3 regions of the Oceanobacillus alkalisoli genome follow, and region 2 is predicted to be linked to each of the others. Evidence: predicted binding sites of a transcription regulator. Region 2 holds the regulator's gene; each other region holds the start of a gene.

Region 1 (4,293 bases), on a different contig from region 2:
GTTTATTTATTACTAAACATAAAATAAGTATTATCCTTTTATCTCTTTTAAATGTTGAAGGATAAGTTTTTTAATCTCTTTCCATACGATAAATTAACTAACTAAAGGAGTGTGTCTATATGAATATATGGGCCTGGATTGGGCTTTCCGGCATCGTCGTCTTCACGCTTCTTGCCTTTCTGCGTAAAGAATACCGAACGAAAGAAAAAATTCGGGAAGCATTTATTACGATTGCCATTGTACTCGCAATTATCATTACCGTATTACTTTTTAATGTAGATTACATACTAGCCTTTCTTCTTGGTGTGATAGCCTATATCCTATTAGATAGAAAAACATATACGAAGAAACGCTTAATCATCTATGGCGGAATCATTATCGTTATCGGAGCTGCATTCTTCGTTATTTTCCGTGACAACCCAGATTATGTCCTCAATCATTTACAAGATAATCGGGAAACAACTTCCCTTTATGTTGTGAAAAATGGCGAAGAAGTCATTGCTTATCAGTCAGACATCGTACGTCCACTTGCAAGTACTGTCAAAATAATGATTGCCTTAGAATACGCAATGCAAGTTGAAGCCGGGGCACTGGATAAAACTCAGCCCGTCCCGCTTGATGAGTTGAGTCGCTTTTTTTATGAAGGTACGGACGGGAATGCACATGAAACATGGCTCGAATCTATTCATGCGGCGGGTAAAGTAAAGGATGCGCAAGTACCTCTTCACGAAGTTGCTAAAGGAATGATTACATACAGTTCAAATGCGAATACCGACTACCTTCTCCACCTGCTCGATATCTCCGCAATTAACAAGCGGATAGAATCCGTTGGGCTCACACAGCATGAACCGATATATCCTTTAGTCAGTCCCCTGCTCTTTCCAGAATATATTGCTGACGACTCTATGGACAAAGAGGATATCATCAGAGAACTCGAGGCTATACCGATGGAACGTTACCGGGAACTTGCAGTTAATCTCAGCAAACAACTAAAAGAAGGTACGATTGATATTAATGACCATTCGTTTGATCTGCCACTTGAGGTTCAAAAGGTCTGGTCTGACCGATTAACTCGAGCGTCTGCCAAGGATTACGGGCAGCTGTTAACCATCATATCCAATGACGAACTGCCGGCAGAAGCAGCTGCAATCATGCGAGATTTAATGGAGTGGCCGATGGAAATAAATGAAGCAAATCAGGACTATTATACCCATATCGGATCAAAAGGCGGATCCACCGCTTTTATCTTAAACGATGCCTTGTACGCTGAGGACCTTGAGGGTGATCGAATAGAAATTGTTTTATTCACAGACGACCTCAACTTATGGCAAAGCTTGATGCTGCAAAACAACATCAATTCATTTGAAGTGAATTTAATAGGTGATGAAGCATACCGATTGAAAGTTAAACAAACATTAGAAGAGCAGCCCTAACCTTCTCCTAAGCTAATTCATTGCCGTCCCTTCCATTCTCCCGCATACTTTATCGCAAGGAGAAATTAGAACGGGAGGAAAAACAATGCTCAAAAAGCTTGAAGCAAGCAATCAGTTACAGATCTCGACCAATCTCTTCCATCGCTCACAGCAATCACGGATACAACGCTTGTCTTATTTTTCGTCGATCTGGATGCCCCAATGACGCTTGACGGAACAATTAGCGGAATTGACAAAAAAGCATGAACCCTGCTCTACCGGATGTTTCGGTAGAGTTTTTTGTTTTGCAGATTTTACCATTGCTAACGTTTCATAAACCACTTATAATAAGAACAAACGTTCTCTATAGGTGGTGTTACGATGGATTATTCAATTTACCCGCGGCATGACATTCTATGCATCGATATGCGCTCCTTTTATGCTAGTGTTGAGGCGGTAAAACGTAATCTCGATCCAATGACAACTATGCTTGCCGTCGTTGGGGATTTAAACCGGCCAGGAAGTATTGTCCTCGCCGCTTCCCCTGCTTTAAAAGAAAAATATGGCATCAGTAATGTCAGCCGATATTTCGAACTTCCTGATGATCCGGAGATTTATATTGCCCCTGCCCGGATGGCCGATTATTTACATGTTTCCTTGGAAATTACAAAGCTAATCCATAATTATGCACCGAAAGAAGCCATCCACCCCTATTCCATTGATGAAATATGGGTGACGGTCAATGGGCTCGAGCGACTATTCGGTGACCGCCGAGAGATTGCAGAGAAAATAAAAGCAGAAATTATGGAGAGCTTTGGACTTACGGCTGCAATCGGAATTGGGGATAATAAATTTCTTGCTAAAGTCGTCATGGACCTTCACGCAAAGAAAGAGGGAATCGCTGAATGTCGCTATGAAGATATTGAAGAGAAAATTTGGCCGTTTCCAATTGAAAAAATCTGGGGAATCGGCAGCAGAATGAAGCGTAACTTGAACCGTATGGGAATTGTTACGCTTGGTCAGCTCGCCCGTTATGACTTAAGTCAATTAAAAAAACGCTTTGGCATAATGGGAGAACAACTTTACTCGCATGCTTGGGGCATTGATTTAAGCCCTGTCTACGGTGATTTCACAAAGACGGTACAAAAAGGATTCGGACATGGAATTTCTCTGCTCCGAGACTACACAGGAAAGGAAGCTGCGACCTGTATTTTAGATTTATGTGAAGAAGTCTGCCGGCGCGCCCGCACTGCCAATCAGGCGGGAAAGACGATTAGCCTTAGTATTTCCTATTCCACAGAGAAAAAAGGCGGATTTTCCCGTTCAAAAAGTATTGGACGCCCTACAAATGTAACGATGGATATGTATGAAGTCTGTATGCAGCTTTTCCGAACATTTTATGATGGGTGCAGCTATATCCGCCATGTGTACGTAACCCTCGGAAATCTTTATGATCACGAACATGTCCAGCTCAATCTATTTGAAGACAATTTAAAGAAAAATAATATCGGCTATGTCATGGATGCAATTCGCGATAAATACGGTGCAACCTCGATTCTCCGAGCTTCCAGTTATACGGAAGCAGGCATCCTCCTTGAACGAAGCAAGAAGATTGGAGGCCATCAAGCTTAAACCAGCGATGCGTAACGTGCTATAATAAGTTGGTGCCTTACTATTAAAGCAGCGAAAGGAAGAGTAAACGATGAAAAAATACTTCTTACTCACTATTTTTCTGTTTGCCATATTTTTAACAGCTTGCGGTGAACAAGAAACTCCAGTTGAAGAAAATACAGATGATGCAGCCGCTTATCCAAGCGATGTGGAAGAAAATCCGGTTGTTACGATTACAATGGAGAATGACGAACAAATCATATTAGAATTATATCCTGAAATTGCTCCAAATACCGTAGCAAACTTCATTTCCTTAATTGAGGAGGGATTTTATGATGGCGTCATTTTTCACCGTGTCATTCCCGGTTTCATGATTCAAGGCGGTGATCCAGATGGTGCTGGCACAGGTGGACCAGGTTATTCGATTGCTGGTGAATTTGCCTCCAACAACTTCGAAAATGATTTAGAGCATGACAAAGGCGTGCTGTCCATGGCAAGATCGCAGTCACCGGATTCAGCCGGCTCCCAATTCTTTATCATGGTAGAAAACTCCCCCCATTTAGATGGGGATTATGCTGGTTTCGGTAAAGTCACGGAAGGAATGGAAGTGGTGGAAACAATCGTGTCCGCTGATCGCGATGAAATGGATAAACCATTTGAAGATCAAGTGATGAAAACCGTTGAAGTTGATACAAAAGGCTATGATTACCCTGAACCAAACATCTTATCACAGTAAAGACACAAAGATTTATTTATTTGTCTCAGACAACCCGCTTCATATATAGTAAAATTATACTGTAAGGTCATCATCATGACATTAATTCAAGTGGAAGAGTGAGGAAAGTCATATGAATGAAACATCAAATAAAACCGACCAGAAAAAATTTCAATACGAAATTGAAAAAATGATAAACGACTTAACGATGATTATCGTTTTCAATCATCAAGGAATCATTCAGTATGTTAATACAAGATTTATAGAAGTCACCCAATATACGCAGGAAGAATTGTTGGGGCAGGCATTTACAGACATTTTCACTGACGACTTTTCAACGATGGTTAAACAAGCTGCAAATAATAAGCAGAAATGGACGGACGACATCAGACAGCAGAAAAAGGATGGAACCCATTATTGGGTGGAAGCAAATTTCTCTCCTATTATCGATAACGCAACCGAGAATGAATATTATGTGCTAATCCAACGTGAAATAACGGAGCGTAAAAAGCATGAGCAAATGATGGAAAGACTAGCTTATATTGACCCTCTGAC
Region 2 (4,293 bases):
AGTCATCAATTGTAACATCATAGCCTGAAAGATGTAAAAGACTGTATAAAAGCATCGATCCGTGTCCAGCAGATAAAACGAAACGGTCACGGTTAAACCATTTTGAGTTTTTCGGATTATGATTCATAAAATCAGTCCATAGCGTGTAAGCCATAGGCGCAGCACCCATTGGCAAGCCCGGGTGACCGGAATTAGCTTTTTCAATCGCATCGATGGAAAGCGTGCGGATCGTGTTAATTGATAGTTGTTCAATATTAGACATAATTATCTCCTTTCAAAATTCCACTATAGTATGTATCTATTTACTATTCTATAATGAATGTGCAAACTTCACAAGCAAATTAAGTCGATTGCCTAAACAAATTAATGTTTTTCATTCCTTTTTTGCATATCTTTCACTTTGAGCGGGGTAACGTCATTACCTGCCGGATCAATAATTTTAACGGTTTTCAACTGATTTGTGAATGAACCGCGGATGTTTTGCAAATATTCTTCCCGGAGCTGTTTTTGCTCCGATTTCTCTTTTTCAGTTAGACCGGATGTTTTGGATTTCTTTGCAAGCTCGTTAATTCGTGCAAGTTTTTCTTTCGTTAACATCAATAAACCTCCTTTATCGTTTCCTTTAAGAGGGTATTTAAAGTATTATCTAGATTATAATACTACCCTACTTCGCAACATAATAACAGAATTTATATTGTATTTTTGTGATTTTCCCCTTCCTTTATAATGCATACAACAAAAAAAGACAAGTATTACAACTTGTCATTTGTGAGGTTATTTATTTTGAGGGTCGCTCTCTTGTTCGTACTCCTGATAACGACGATGAACCGTTGCTTTTGAGATAGTATAACCCAAGCCATTTAATGTACTTGTAATTTCCCCGAAAGTGAGTTTTTTCTCGCGAAGACGTACAATTTCCTCAAGTGGTACTTCCAATCTTTCTCTCCCTGGCGCTTTGCTGATGTTTTTTAAATTATTTCTTGGATTATATCCTTCTTTTACCGCTCGCTGCATGCCTCTTTTGATTTTTAAATTATGAATTTTCCTTTGGTATTCTTCGACGATACCGACAATCTGTAAAACCATAGAATCTGATTCTGATAGTTCCAGCTCCCCGTCATGAATTGCGGTGTAGATTAATATATGCAACTTTTGCAATTGATGAAACAAAGCAATTTTCGTATTCCCTCTTCCTAGTCTCGTTTCATCTTGAATTAATAGACATTCCGCTTTCTTATTTGAAAAATATTCAAGCATCTCGAAAATCCCATCTCTATTAATTTCATAACCGCTCACCTGCTCTTCAATACAAGTAACAACTTCTAATCCTTGCCGGACAGCTAGTTCATACAATTCTTCCTTCTGTCTAGCTAATGATGATTCCTGTTCTTTTTTCTCTGTGCTCACTCTGCAATAGATGACTGCTTTCACGATTCAATTTCCCCTTCTTAGTCGATTAGGCATTGGCAATGAGAGAGAAATACAAGAATACCAAAGTTAAGATGAAACCGATAGTAAAAAATATATCTTCTTTGGAAAACTTAGCAAATAGTCTATTTAGCATTACAGAATCCTCCTGTTTTTTCGAACCTTTGTTCTTAGAACATATTATCGCACGAACAAATGGTCCTGTCAATGTTTTTTTCGAACGAATGTTTGCATAAACTTTCCTCAAGTGATAAACTAGTAATAATAAATCCTATGTAAGAGGTGATAAATAGATGACAAAAGTTTCTAAAAGACAACAGATGATTTTAGATTTTATAAAAGACGAAGTTCATGCAAAAGGTTATCCACCATCCGTTCGGGAGATTGCTGTTGCAGTCGGTCTTGCATCCAGTTCGACCGTACATGGACATTTGGAAAGGTTAGAAGCGAAAGGGTTTATCCGTCGTGACCCGACTAAACCAAGAGCCATTGAAATATTAGATCAAGACGGTGAAGGTAATATCCCGAAAAATCAAGCCCGTTATGCTCCAGTAATCGGAAAAGTTACTGCTGGAATCCCGATTACCGCTGTTGAAAATATTGAAGAATATGTTCCAGTTCCTAGCTCCCATGCGAGTCCGGACGATAATTTATTTGTTCTAGTCATTGAAGGCGAAAGTATGATTGAAGCAGGGATTCTTGAAGGTGATATGGTGATTGTAAAACAGCAAAACATGGCTGATAATGGAGATATCGTTGTAGCAATGACAGATGATGACGAGGCAACCGTCAAACGTTTCTTTAAAGAAGAAAAAATGATTCGCTTGCAGCCGGAAAATGCTACGATGGAACCATTATTTTATGAAAAGGTTAGTATTTTAGGTAAAGTCATTGGATTGTACAGAGATATACATTAAAATAACATCTGATCTTCGCATTCAGTGCAAAGATCAGATGTTTTGTTTACTAGATTAGGAAACGATGTGCTAGTGCAAACGCTCTTCGGTGGAACGAGTAATCGCAGTCCCAAATATTGCGAAAAGAATCGCGTTTTAACCTGCAAGGGCGCTTGCGCCCTTGTTCATTGATTAATAGGATGTTAGGTACTGTTCGCGTTCCCATGGATGCACCGTATTATTAAACATGCGCCATTCAAATTCTTTTGCTTCTACATAATTTTCATAGAGATGTTCTCCCAACGCCTGAATGATGACAGAGTCCTTCTCCATCTCATCTAATGCTTCTTTCAATGTAGCTGGTAAATCTTTCACGCCACTTTCTATTCTTTCTTTTTTCGTCATTGCATAAATGTTTTGGTCAACTGCTTGAGGCGGTTGCTTTTTATGTTCAATTCCATCCAGTCCTGAAGCAAGTAGGACAGAGAGTGCCAAATATGGATTGGATGCCGGGTCAACACTGCGCACCTCAACTCTCGTACCCATCCCTCTTGAACTTGGTATTCGTAGTAATGGACTCCGATTCGAACTGGACCAAGCTACATAACAAGGTGCTTGGTAACCTGGCACGAGCCGTTTATATGAGTTTACAATTGGGTTTGTTACTGCGGTGAAGTTCGTCGCATGTTCCAAAAGTCCTGCGATAAATTGATATGCCACATCTGTTAATTGGCGTTCGCTCGCTTCATCAAAAAATTTATTTTCACCATCTTTAAACAGAGACATATTGACGTGCATTCCTGAGCCATCTACACCAAATAATGGTTTTGGCATAAATGTCGCATGGAGATTATGTCTTCTTGCGACCGTTTTAACGACGAGTTTAAATGTTTGGATATCGTCTGCATGGCGTACGGCTTCTGAATATTCAAAGTCGATTTCATGCTGCCCTGGTGCCCCTTCATGGTGCGATGCTTCAATTTTAAAACCCATTTCTTCCAGCTCCAGTACGATATCTCTTCTGCAGCTTTCCCCGAGATCCGTCGGTGCAAGGTCAAAATAACCTCCATGGTCATTCAATTCAAGAATTGGTTCACCTTTTTCATTTAGCTTGAATAAGAAAAATTCCGGTTCTGTACCAATATTAAATGTATCATAGCCTAGCTCTTCCATACGTTTCAAGTTTCTTTTTAAAATATAACGGGGACATCCAGAAAACGGTGTTCCATCAGCATTGTAAATATCACAAATGAAACGGGCGACTTTTCCTTTATCAGATGTCCACGGAAAAACAACAAAGGAATCTAAGTCCGGATATAAATACATGTCTGATTCTTCAATTCGCACAAAACCTTCAATTGAAGAACCATCAAACATCATCTTATTGTTTAACGCTTTATCCAATTGACTAAGTGGTATTTCCACATTTTTAATCGTTCCAAGAATATCGGTAAATTGCAGTCTTATAAAGCGGACATTTTCTTCCTTTATCTTTTCTTTGATCGCTTCCTTTGTAATTACGGTTCCCAACTAAATCTCCTCCAGCTATTAGTTTGGATGTTAAAGCCATCCAAATATTACTATACCCTATTCGACAAGGAGAAAACCTTTTTTCTCAAGTGCAGTGACGGCACGCGTTAAGGCAAGTTTAACATGGGAATAAGTAAGCCCTCCTTGAACGTAAGCCGTGTAAGGTGCACGGATCGGTCCATCTGCAGAAAGTTCGATACTCGAACCTTGAATAAATGTTCCGCCTGCCATAATGACTTTATCTTCATAGCCTGGCATTTCGCTAGGATAAGGTGTCACGTAAGCATTTACCGGAGAGTTCTCCTGGATTGCCTGACAAAATGCAATCATCTGATCTGCGGTATCAAATGTGACGGATTGAATTAGATCAGTACGTTTGCTTTGATACGCCGGGGTCGTCGTAAATCCAGCCAATTCCAAAAATCGCGACGTGAATATC
Region 3 (4,293 bases), on a different contig from region 2:
AATATTTGATTTCGAGCTATCCGATTTTGAATTAATCGACTACAATCCGCATCCAGCTATTAGAGCTCCGATAGCTGTATAGAAAGGGGAGTTTTGAGGATGATTTCCTTACTCGTAGCAATGGACCGTAATCATGTAATAGGGTCCAACAATGATTTACCTTGGCATTTACCGGATGATCTGCGTTATTTTAAAGAAACAACGACAGGTCATACAATCATTATGGGGAGAAAAACATTTGATTCGATCGGACGCGTTCTGCCGAATCGGAAGCATGTTATTCTTACAAGAGGGAACCATGAATTTCCGGAAGAAGTAGAAGTAATCCATGACTTGGAACCTATCAAAACACGGAATGATGACAATCCACAAGAAGAATATTTTGTGATTGGTGGCGGGGATATTTTTAAGCAAGTGCTTCCTTTTGCCGACATGCTGTACATTACATGGATTGATGAAGATTTTGAAGGGGATACATTCTTTCCGTCGTTCTCATTGGATGAATGGGAGTTGACCGAGAAAACGAGAGGGAAGAAGGATGAATCGAATCCCTATGACTATTATTATCTTGTTTATGAAAGAAAAAAGAATAAGGAGTAGAACTTGTACAGAGCCTTCTAATGCTATATACTTATGATTAGCATCAGGGATATTTATAATACGGAGATGATAGATATGCTGGCAAACATAGGATTTCCTGGATTGATTCTTATTCTAGTTGTTGCGCTTATTGTTTTTGGCCCAAACAAACTTCCGGAAATTGGTAAAGCTGCTGGTGACACACTACGTGAATTTAAAAAATCGGCGAATGATTTAACTAGTGATGTTACGGATGAAGTAAAAGAAGTTAAATCTATTGTGAACGATGACAGTAAATAAATGGAGTGAGAGAACATGCTAAGTAATATTGGAATTCCAGGTTTAATTTTAATTGTAATTGTTGCTCTTATTGTGTTTGGTCCAAATAAACTCCCAGAAATTGGTAAAGCGTTTGGCAATTCATTAAAAGAATTTAAGAATGCAACAAAGGGATTAACGGAAGATGAGGATAAAAGTAAACAATAATACATTAACAGTCCAAGTAAAATATTAAAAAAGAAGATGTAAGTTCTTACTTTACCTTACATCTTCTTTTGTGTGCTTTTTCGATTAGAGGTGGGTCTTAAATGGCTAAAGGAAATCAAATGGAAGGAAAAGAGATGAATCTTGTTGATCATCTCTCTGAGCTCCGCAACCGATTAATTGTTACAGCTTTATTATTTATCGGTTTATTCATAGTTGGATTTATTTATATTAAAGATATTTATTGGTTTTTCGTCAATGATATAGACATGGAATTAACTGCGATTAGTCCAACGGAAATTATTTGGATTTACTTCTCCATGGCAGGATTGGTAGCGATTGTAGGAACGATTCCGCTTCTTACTTATCAAATATGGGCTTTTGTTAAACCGGGCCTACTTCCACATGAAAGAAAAGCAACACTCGGTTACATACCTGCAGTTTTTCTTTTATTTATCGGCGGACTAGTCTTTGGTTATTTTATTTTCGTGGAACTGATTATGCCATTCCTGTTATCGTTGAATGATGGGATGTTTAATATTATGTTTACTGTCGATCGCTATTTTACATTTCTATTTCGTGTTACAATACCTTTCGCTGTGTTGTTCGAATTACCGATTATTGTTATGTTTTTAACGAGTCTCGGTATACTTACGCCAGCATTCATGATTAAAAATAGAAAGTATGCATACTTCGGCTTAATTGTAATTGGTGTATTAATCACACCTCCAGACTTTGTTTTACAGATCATTGTGGCTGTGCCGCTAATTCTTTTGTATGAAATAGGCGTACAGTTATCTAAGGTAGTATATAAGAGAAAGTTAAAAAAACATAAGGAATTTATGGAAGAAGAGGAACCATCAACCTGATGAAAAGAATAGATGGAGGTGTTTTCTTGAAGACATTTTATCAGCATCTGATGACTTTTCGGGGAATGAAAGTTCCAGATGAAAAATGTAAGCTAGCCGAGGGGGTTTTCCGTGATCATGATTTCCCAAAGCACTCAGATGATTATAACGAAATAAGTGATTATCTGGAATGGAATAGCCCTTTTCCAGATGCATTACGTACGTTTGATGAGGTTTGGGATTCCTATCATAATAGATAAATGAGGCTAAGGAATACTAGCCTCATTTTTTTATTGTGATATTTACAATGAGTTGAAGGGGGAGGGGAAGGCGCGTACCATCCTCTTTTTTTATATGGATTTGTTTTGTCTGTTGCTCTAGTTTCGTAATTGTTCCAGTTACTGTCTGTAAAGCAGAAGGGCTGTATATCGTAAATTCTGTTCGTAATTTGTCTAGATAAGCAGTCTGTAAATGCTGCTCCATTAACTCCATTTCCTGGGGATCAAGGAGCGGCTTTTTGATTTTATTATCCTCGTTCCATAATTCTCTGAGTAGTTCAGCATGCTCCGGGAGCATCATCGTTGTCCATTTAATCGAGCCACGATCATTTATCATTCATCTCACCTCTTTAAAAATTATGCACGAACATTTGTTTGTTGTCAATAGTGAATAGAAGATAAATCAGGGATAAGAAATGAGGTTAATAAATTAAATCAAACGTTTGTTTTAAATAAATCAGACAAAAATCGACAAGAAGCTCATATAAAAACCACTATTGATGCAGTTTTTTGCTGATTCCTGCGCTTGCCCGGGAAATAATATATTGCCTACACTTTTTAATCAGTTGTTACGTACATTATAAAAGCAAGCATAGAAGGCAGGGGTGAGTAAATGCTCGGACCAATTCAAAGACGGCAAAATTATCCTTATAGGCAGCAACCACAAGGAATGAATTCCTTTATGTTCGGAACTCCTCAACAATCTCCAATGCCACGTAGCCGCTTTCCAGTAAGCTTACAAAAAATAACTTCGGGAAATTTATTACACAATCCTCAAATCAGTAAAGGAATTAGTGGTTTTTCGGGTATACTGAGTAATATACAGCAAGTTTTAAGAGTCGTAGAAACGACGACACCGATGATTAAAGAATATGGACCAATGTTAAAAAACTTACCAGCTATGTATCGTATGGTCAAAGCTTTCAAAAGCATAGATGATCTTCCGGAAGAAGAAAAGAAAGAGGAGGCAAATATAGAAAGGAATCCGGAAAAGGAAAAAAATATTGCAACAAGTAAAGTGAAAACAACGAAAAAAAAGAATAGCGGTTTATCTACTCCAAAGCTTTATATATAAAAAAACATGCAGTATACTTGCATTTTAAGTAAAAAAGCGGAAAAATAGATAGTATCACACTAGAGCACTGGAGGAATAATTCATGTCTAATTCATTAGAAAAAGCTACGTTTGCCGGCGGCTGTTTTTGGTGTATGGTTGAACCCTTTGACAGCCGTCCGGGGATTGAACGTGTCATTTCTGGATATACAGGTGGCGATGTGGAAAATCCTACCTATGAGCAAGTCAGCGCCGATACAACTGGACATGTTGAAGCAGTCGAAATTACATTTGACCCAGCTATTATGCCATACAAAGAACTCGTAGAAACGTTCTGGCAACAGATTGACCCGACAGATCCAGGCGGACAATTTAATGACAGGGGAGAATCATATCAGACAGCAATCTTTTATCAAAATGAAGAACAAAAGGCGATTGCTGAAGAATCGAAACAAGCTCTTGATGCAAGCGGCAGGTTCTCCAAGCCGGTTGTAACGAAAATTCTTCCGGCTAAGACATTCTATCCAGCAGAAGAAGAACACCAGGATTATTATAAGAAACAATCATTCCACTATCGCTTATACAAAAAAGGTTCAGGGAGAGAAGACTTTATTAATAACAATTGGAAAGAAACGTATGATAAAGAAGATTTAAAGAAAAAATTAACGCCGTTACAGTACCACGTAACCCAAGAAAACGGCACAGAGTTGCCATTTAAGAATAAGTACTGGAATAACTTTGAAGATGGAATATATGTAGATATCATATCTGGAAAGCCATTATTCTCATCAAGGGATCAATACGATGCGAATTGTGGTTGGCCAAGCTTTACACGACCGATTGATCAATATGAAATCAAAGAAAACATGGATACATCCCACGGCATGATCCGTACAGAAGTTAGAAGTGGGTCAGCAGATTCCCATTTAGGACATGTCTTTGATGATGGGCCAGTTGAGGCTGGTGGATTAAGATATTGCATTAATTCAGCAGCGATGCGCTTCATCCCGAAAGAGAAGATGAAAGAAGAAGGGTACGAACAATATTTACAC

The links. The regulator LexA, encoded in region 2, represses DNA repair genes until DNA is damaged. The targets are predictions, from matches to a motif close to CGAACATATGTTCG.
Region 1: L3V42_RS17185 (DNA polymerase IV) is a predicted target of LexA. The motif match lies at 1,763-1,776, and genes of this name have one in related genera.
Region 3: L3V42_RS04595 (YolD-like family protein) is a predicted target of LexA. The motif match lies at 2,553-2,566, and genes of this name have one in related genera.

What each region holds. Positions count from the first base shown of each region.
Region 1 is NZ_JAKNRA010000023.1:6,694-10,986, reverse strand. It holds gene L3V42_RS17190 (serine hydrolase) at 120-1,433, shown strand; gene L3V42_RS17185 (DNA polymerase IV) at 1,794-3,044, shown strand; gene L3V42_RS17180 (peptidylprolyl isomerase) at 3,115-3,759, shown strand; gene L3V42_RS17175 (sensor domain-containing protein) at 3,872-4,293, shown strand, end outside.
Region 2 is NZ_JAKNRA010000004.1:14,363-18,655, forward strand. It holds gene tkt (transketolase) at 1-262, opposite strand, end outside; gene L3V42_RS07355 (DUF896 domain-containing protein) at 364-597, opposite strand; gene L3V42_RS07360 (YneB family resolvase-like protein) at 775-1,431, opposite strand; gene lexA (transcriptional repressor LexA) at 1,722-2,345, shown strand; gene glnA (type I glutamate--ammonia ligase) at 2,517-3,854, opposite strand; gene L3V42_RS07375 (methionine gamma-lyase family protein) at 3,912-4,293, opposite strand, start outside.
Region 3 is NZ_JAKNRA010000002.1:6,099-10,391, reverse strand. It holds gene L3V42_RS04625 (thymidylate synthase) at 1-82, shown strand, start outside; gene L3V42_RS04620 (dihydrofolate reductase) at 100-600, shown strand; gene L3V42_RS04615 (twin-arginine translocase TatA/TatE family subunit) at 676-879, shown strand; gene L3V42_RS04610 (twin-arginine translocase TatA/TatE family subunit) at 895-1,065, shown strand; gene tatC (twin-arginine translocase subunit TatC) at 1,167-1,931, shown strand; gene L3V42_RS04600 (YozE family protein) at 1,958-2,170, shown strand; gene L3V42_RS04595 (YolD-like family protein) at 2,193-2,525, opposite strand; gene vrrA (VrrA/YqfQ family protein) at 2,802-3,263, shown strand; gene msrB (peptide-methionine (R)-S-oxide reductase MsrB) at 3,346-4,293, shown strand, end outside.